DNA from 2 places in the Dietzia sp. 2505 genome. Region 2 is predicted to be linked to the other one. Evidence: riboswitches for the same ligand, from Rfam matches in the RefSeq annotation. Region 2 holds a riboswitch; the other holds the start of a gene.
The links. Region 2 has a riboswitch for cobalamin ahead of ABIE38_RS08670 (ABC transporter substrate-binding protein). Riboswitches for the same ligand answer to the same signal wherever they lie in the genome.
Positions count from the first base shown of each region.

Region 1: linked by a shared signal. The riboswitch ahead of ABIE38_RS07230 (ABC transporter substrate-binding protein) and the one ahead of ABIE38_RS08670 (ABC transporter substrate-binding protein) in region 2 are both predicted to bind cobalamin.

Region 1 covers NZ_JBEPON010000003.1:79,850-83,247, forward strand. Annotated here, with positions in the region: gene ABIE38_RS07225 (FecCD family ABC transporter permease) at 1-180, opposite strand, end outside; gene ABIE38_RS07230 (ABC transporter substrate-binding protein) at 356-1,360, opposite strand; cobalamin riboswitch at 1,479-1,600, opposite strand; gene ABIE38_RS07235 (Lrp/AsnC family transcriptional regulator) at 1,673-1,954, opposite strand; gene ABIE38_RS07240 (SgcJ/EcaC family oxidoreductase) at 1,989-2,363, opposite strand; gene ABIE38_RS07245 (sugar porter family MFS transporter) at 2,541-3,398, shown strand, end outside.
Region 2 covers NZ_JBEPON010000003.1:379,302-382,699, reverse strand. Annotated here, with positions in the region: gene ABIE38_RS08680 (NTP transferase domain-containing protein) at 1-960, shown strand, start outside; gene ABIE38_RS08675 (hypothetical protein) at 1,118-1,465, shown strand; cobalamin riboswitch at 1,511-1,691, shown strand; gene ABIE38_RS08670 (ABC transporter substrate-binding protein) at 1,747-2,775, shown strand; gene ABIE38_RS08665 (FecCD family ABC transporter permease) at 2,855-3,398, shown strand, end outside.

The sequences.
Region 1 (3,398 bases), 300 kb from region 2:
CAGCCGGGACTCGATCACGATCGCCTCGCGGGCCTCGGACCACCACGGGGTGAAGGAACCCGGGGCCACACGGTGGGCGACGATCGCCCAGACGTCGCCGAGTGGGATGGACACCGACCCCAGGGAGACCCCCACCGCCACGGACAGGGCGAGGAGGCCCAGTAGCGGAGCGAGGACCAACCCCAGCGGCCGCCTGTCGCGGCGCGGTTCCGTGGTGCGGGCCTGTGACGGGGGGCGGGGCTGCGACGGGGGGCGGGATGCTTCCGCGCGGCGGTTCGGAGCCGACGGGGGGTCCGGAACCGTTGCCCCCGTGCCACGTGCGCTGCGGCCCCCGTCGTGGACGACTGTCGCCACCTCAGCGCCCGAAGGCGTCGGGGTGGAGCTCGCGGGCGATGGTCTCCACCGACGTCGCCATCCGGGAGCTCTCGAAGAAGTCGGCGAGGGGGACCACCACGATGCGGTCGTCGCGGATCGCCGGCGTCGTGGACATGATGGGCTGGTTGCGCAGGTAGGCGATCTTGTCCTCGGCGCTGGTGGCGCCGTAGTCGAGCACCACGATCGCCTCCGGCCGGCGCTCGCCGAGGATCTCCCACGTGGTCTTGAGGTAGGGCCGGTCGCCCTCGATGAAGATGTTGTCGGCTCCCGCGTACTCACCGATCAGCTGGCCGATGCCGACGCCGCCGATCGTCATCGGCTCCGCCTCGCCGCTGTCGTAGAAGAACGTCGGGGTCCCCGAGATGCCGGCCTCGTCCAGGGTGGCGCGGACCGACTCGATCCGGTCGACGATGCCCTCGGTGAGCTCCTGCGCGCCCTCCTCCAGCCCGAGGACCCGACCCAGCTGGGAGAAGTCGGTCTCGAGCATGGAGACGTCCGGGAACCCGTCGCCGCAGTACTCGGAGAACAGGAAGGTGTCGATACCCGCCGCGTCGAGGGCGTCCCGGCTGCGGCCCTCCTTCTCGTCGAACGCGCTGCGCATGCCGGCCACCACCAGGTCCGGCTCCAGATCGATGATCTGCTCCCAACTGGGGTACTCCTCGGCGAGCCCGGGTATCCGCTCCATCTCCTCGGCCACCTCGGGCAGGACGTCCTCGCGGTTCCCGTACCCGCGGCCGACGATCCGGTCCCCCGCACCCATCTGGATGAGGGTCTCCGTGACGTGGGCGTTCATCGTGATGATCCGCTCGGGCGGGGCGTCGAACGTGGATTCACGCTCACAGTTGGTGATGGTCACCGGCTCGGCGAACACCGCCCCGGAGGCGGTGCCCTCCTGCGCCTCGCCGCGGGAGCAGCCCGCGAGGGTGACCCCCGTGACGAGCAGCGCGGCGAGCGTGATGGTGGACCTGGACTGGCGACGGAACATGATCAGACCTCGGATCGTGTCGTGTTGCCCACGAACACACGAGACCCGCAGGTGGGCAGCCGTCGACGCCGGCGGCCGACCGTGCAGGACTCCGGATCGCAGACCTCGGCGATGGACGGAAGTCGCGAACCTCCGGGCAGGTAATCGGGCTCGTCGTCACCGAGGTGACGACACACCGTTGCGGGTCAGCGCCGGATTCTCACCGGTCTTCCCCTGCGTATCCGGAGATCAGCAAGTCGTGATGTCAGTATGCACAGTCGTAGCGGGAATGGTGAGGGCACCTCCCGGCAACTGTGCGCACGGGGAGGGGGTCTACTCGTCGTACCCGAGGGAGAACGCCGCCTCGAGGTCGTGCTTGGACAACGCACGGAACGCGATGTGCGTCTCTGTGTCCACCACGCCCGGGACCTTGTTCAGGCGGTCGGAGACGATGTCGGCCACCTCCTCGTTGCGGCGGGCCCGCACGAGCACGATGAGGTCGATGGTGCCCGTCACCGAGTACACCTCGGAGACCCCGTCGATCTCGGCGATCGCCTCGGCGACCTCGGGGATGCGCGCCGTCTCGGCGTGGACGAAGACGATGGCGGTGATCATGGCCTGAAGGGTAGTCCAGTCGCGCGACCCCGGCTCAGCGCATGTTCTCCGGGGTCCAGTACGCGCGCATCGAACGGATCTTGCCCTGTTCGTCGTGGGTCATCAGGTCCCACACGTTGATGGTGGCCTTGGAGTCGGCGTCGAAGTGGGTGGTGATCTCGAAGTTGAACAGCAGGTCGTCGCCGCACACCCGCGCCTCGATCACCTCGCCGTCGATCTTCATGGCCACCACGGACGAGTAGAACTCCCGGATCGCCGCCTTGCCCTCGTGGACGGTGCCGCCCCCGACCGGGTCCTCGACCGTCGCGTTCTCGGCGTAGAGGTCCATCACGGCCTCGAGATCGCCGGCGACCAGCCCGGCGATGTAGGAGTCTGCGGTGGCACGGATCTGCTCGGGGGAGGCACTCACGACGGTGGCCCTTTCGGTATGACGGCGAGACACCTCGAGCCTAGAACGTGTTCTCGAATAGGGCGCTCGTACCTCGGAATCGAAAAGAAATATGTGACTTGCGCCACACCCGTAGTGGGCCTACGCTCCGTTCACCAGACATCAGGACGTCCATCCGGCCCGGGAACGGGGTACGCCATGTCCACACGGAACGTCTCGGCCAAGGGTTCGGACGAGGAGTCCTTCCACACCGGCCGGGTGGTGATCATCTCCCTGGTCGCCGCGCTCGGCGGCTTCCTCTTCGGCTTCGACACCGCCGTCATCAACGGCGCCGTGGACGCCGTCCAGGAGACCTTCGGGATGAACGCCGGCCTCACCGGGTTCGTCGTCTCCTCTGCCCTGCTCGGGTGCATCGCCGGCGCGTATCTCGCGGGCCGCCTCGCCGACCGCTGGGGGCGCACGCGCGTCATGGTCCTGGCCTCGGCGCTGTTCACCGTCAGCGCGATCGGATCCGGGCTCGCCTTCGGCCCCTGGGATCTCATCCTGTGGCGGGTGGTCGGTGGCCTGGGCGTCGGTGCGGCCTCCGTCATCGCGCCGGCGTACATCGCCGAGGTGGCCCCGCCCTCGATCCGCGGCCGCCTCGGGTCCCTCCAGCAGCTCGCGATCGTCTCCGGCATCTTCGTCGCCCTGCTCTCCGACGCCTGGCTGGCAGCCGTGGCCGGTGGCGCGATCGAGGAACTGTGGTTGGGGATCCAGGCCTGGCGCTGGATGTTCCTCACCGAGCTGGTCCCCGCCATCACCTACGGCGTGCTGGCGCTCATGATCCCCGAGTCGCCCCGCTACCTGCTGGCCAAGGGGCTGGTCGGCGAGGCGAGAGACGTCCTGCGCACCATCCAGTCCAGCGGCGTCGACAACCGCATCAAGGAGATCCGAGCGACGGTCCGCGAGGACAGGAAGCGGTCGTGGCAGGACATGCTCACCCCGAGCGGCAGGAACCTCCTGCCGATCGTGTGGATCGGCATCGTGCTGTCCGTCTTCCAGCAGGCCGTGGGCATC
Region 2 (3,398 bases):
GGGCTGATCTCCGGCACCGCCGCGCCCATCGCGACCGGCGCGCTCGTCCCGGCCGGCGGTGACAGGGTGCTCCGCCACGAGCTCGTCGAGGTGACGCGGGACGGATCCGGGCCCGCGGTCGTGACGGCCCTGCCCGAGGCCACCGGCCAGGATGACCTGCGGCCGGCCGGCGAGGACTGGACCGCCGGCCACGAGCTCACGGAGGCGGGAGTCACGCTGGACCCGGCGCTCGCCTCGGCGGCCCTGTCGGCGGGCCTGACCTCGGTGACGGTCCGCGGGCCGGTGCGCGCGACCGTGGTGACGACGGGCGACGAGGTCATGCCCGCCGACAGCCCGTCGCCGTTGCCGCCGGGCCGGATCCGCGACACCGTGGGCCCGCTGCTCGTCGGGGCGCTCGGACGGGCGGGGTTCGCTGGCACCGGGCCGCCCGGTCACTGCCCGGACACCGCGGATGCCATGGACTCGGTGCTCTTCGGCGGGGCCGGGCAGCCTGCCGTGCACGTCGTCGTCCTGGTCGGCGCGACCGGCCGCGGGGTGGCCGACCACCTCCGCCCCGCCCTCGAGCGAGCGGGCGCGACCATCGTGCTCGACGGGGTCCGCGTCCGACCCGGGGGGTCGCAACTGGTGGCGGCGCTGCCCGACGGCCGCGTACTGCTGGGACTTCCCGGCAACCCCCTGGCGGCGGTGAGCGCGGCCGCCACCACGGGCCGCGCGCTGGTCGACGCACTCACCGGCAGGACGCGACCTGCGGTCCTGGCCCGGGTGACCGGTCTCGACCGGCTCTCCGCCCCGGGCCGTGCGCGGATCCTGCCGGCCCGCCCCGACGGGGCCGGCGGATGGACGCTCTCCAGCCGGGTACGCACCGCCCACCTGGCCGACCTCGCGGGCGCTCCCGCGCTCGCTGTGATCCCGGAGGGAGCCGGGGCCGACGACCTCGTGGAGATCGTCGACTGGATCTGAAGGCCGCGGTCGAACCGGCCCTCCACCGCATCCGACCCTGAGGAGCGTTAAGTCCCTATACGGCAGCCACTGTGAGAACAAGAAGGAGCAGGCGGTCGCCGCGGTCGCCGCGTTCATCATCAGTTACATCCGGTGACCCGGGCTGAGGAGGGATGAGGTGGGATACACGATCATCGCCACGGCGTTCGGCCTCGCCGCGGCCGCCTCGGCGCTCGCCGCATACACCGGACACCGCGGGTGGGTTGCCGATCCCCGCAAGGGCTACCGCGTACCCGCGCGGGTACGCAGCGATCCCGAGCTGACCCACAGGGCGAACCAGCTCGTGGGAACGTGGTGCCTGCTCGCCGCCGGCCTGGCGCTGGCGCCTGTGGTCGCGGTGATCCCCGCAGTGATGTCCGAGTTCCGACTGGACGCCTCGACCGGGCTTCTCGCGGCCACCGCCGCTTACGCCCTGCTCGTCGGGGCGGTCGCGCGGTACCCCTTCGCACGGATACAGCGGCTGTAGGCTCGCACGGCGGGAAACGCCCAGGCGGGCTGGCGTGTCCGGTTGTGTTAACGTCTGATCGCCAGCATGACCCCGGAGGGGTCGCGGGAACCCGGTGTGAGTCCGGGACTGACGCGCAGCGGTATGGGTGATGGCGGGGCACGATGCCACTGGATCGCAGGATCTGGGAAGGCGCCCCGTCCAGAGGATCCCGAGTCCGAATACCGGCTGGCCCTCGCGGTCCCCACCGCCTGGTCATGATCGGGCTTCGCGTTCCAGGCCCGCGACCTCGGAGTACACCCATGCGTAAGTCAGGCCTGCTCGCCCTCGTCGGCGCCGCCGCCCTCGTCCTCACCTCCTGCGCAGCCGATGACCCGGCTGCCACCGCCGGCCCGGCGGTCGGCCCGATAGAGAACTGCGGTCAGGAGGTGACCGTCGACTCGATCCCCGAGCGGATCGTCTCGCTCAACCAGGGCTCGACGGAGATCCTGCTCGCTCTGGGCCTCGCCGACCGGATGGTCGGTACCGCCACCTGGACCGACCCCGTGCTCGAGGAGTTCGCCGAGGCGAACGCCGCCATCCCGCGGTTGGCCGACAACGCGCCGTCGATGGAGGCGGTCCTCGACGTGGAGCCGGACTTCGTCACGGCCTCCTTCGGCGGCACCCTCGGGGACGGCGGAGTCGCGACCCGCGAGCAGTTCCACGAGTTGGGTGTGGGCACTTACCTCTCCCCCGCCGACTGCGTGGGCAAGATCTCCGACTCCGGTGACGGAGAGCGCGAGACGCCGTTCACCACGGACCTGCTCTACCGGGAGATCACCGAGCTCGCGCAGATCTTCCAGGTGGAGCAGGCCGGCGAGGAGCTGGTCACGGACCTGCAGCTCAGGCTCGACAGGGCGCAGGAGACCGTGGACGCGACCGGGGTGTCGGCGATGTTCTGGTTCGCCAACTCGGAGTCCCCGTACCTGGCCGGCTGCTGTGGCGCCCCGGGGCTCATCTCGCGCACCCTCGGCGTGGAGAACGTCTTCGACGACACCACGCAGGAATGGCCGCAGATCAACTGGGAGGTCGTGGCCGAGCGCGACCCCGATGTCATCGTCCTCGGCGACCTGACCCGCCGGAGCCAGACGGCCGAGACCGGAGCGGCCAAGATCGCCTACCTGGAGTCGAACCCGGTGACCAGGGAGATGTCGGCGGTCCGCGGGAAGCGGTTCATCGAGCTCACCGGCGCCGAGATGAACCCCTCCCTGCGCACTGTCTACGGGGTGGAGACCGTCGCGGCGGGACTCAAGGAACTCGGGCTGGCCGGTGAGCCGAATCCGACGAACTGATCTGATGCCCGGTGCTCGACCACGGTCTGGGCCGGCACACACCCGCCCTCGTCAGGACGACGCCGGCCACACCGTCATCGTGGGCAGGCCGGACCCGGCGGACCGGCAGGCACCGCTGCGGCGGCCAGTCGCCCTGGCCGTTCTGTGGCTCGCCGGACTGGGCGTGCTCGGCGTGTCGATCGCACTCGTACTGACGATCGGCCCCTCGGGCCTGACGGCAGGGGACGTGGCGCAGTCGGCCCTGGCGCGACTCGCCGGTACCGAGTCGGGGTTGACGCGCATCCAGGAGGGGATCATCTGGAACCTGCGCCTGCCCAGGACGATGATGGCGGCTCTGGCCGGCGCCGGGCTCGCCCTGTGCGGGGTGATCCTGCAGTCGCTGCTCCGCAACCCCCTGGCCGACCCGTACATCCTCGGCATCTCCTCCGGCGCATCCACGGGCGCGGTGCTCGTCGTGGTCCTGGGCGTCGGAGCGGGGGCGGTCGGACTCACCACGGGCGCTTTCGTCGGGGCGCTGACCGCCTTCGGGTTCGTCCTGCTACTGGCCTTCGCCTCCGGCGGAACGACCGACCGGGTGGTGCTCGCCGGTGTCGCCGCCACCCAGCTGTTCTCGGCCGTGACCT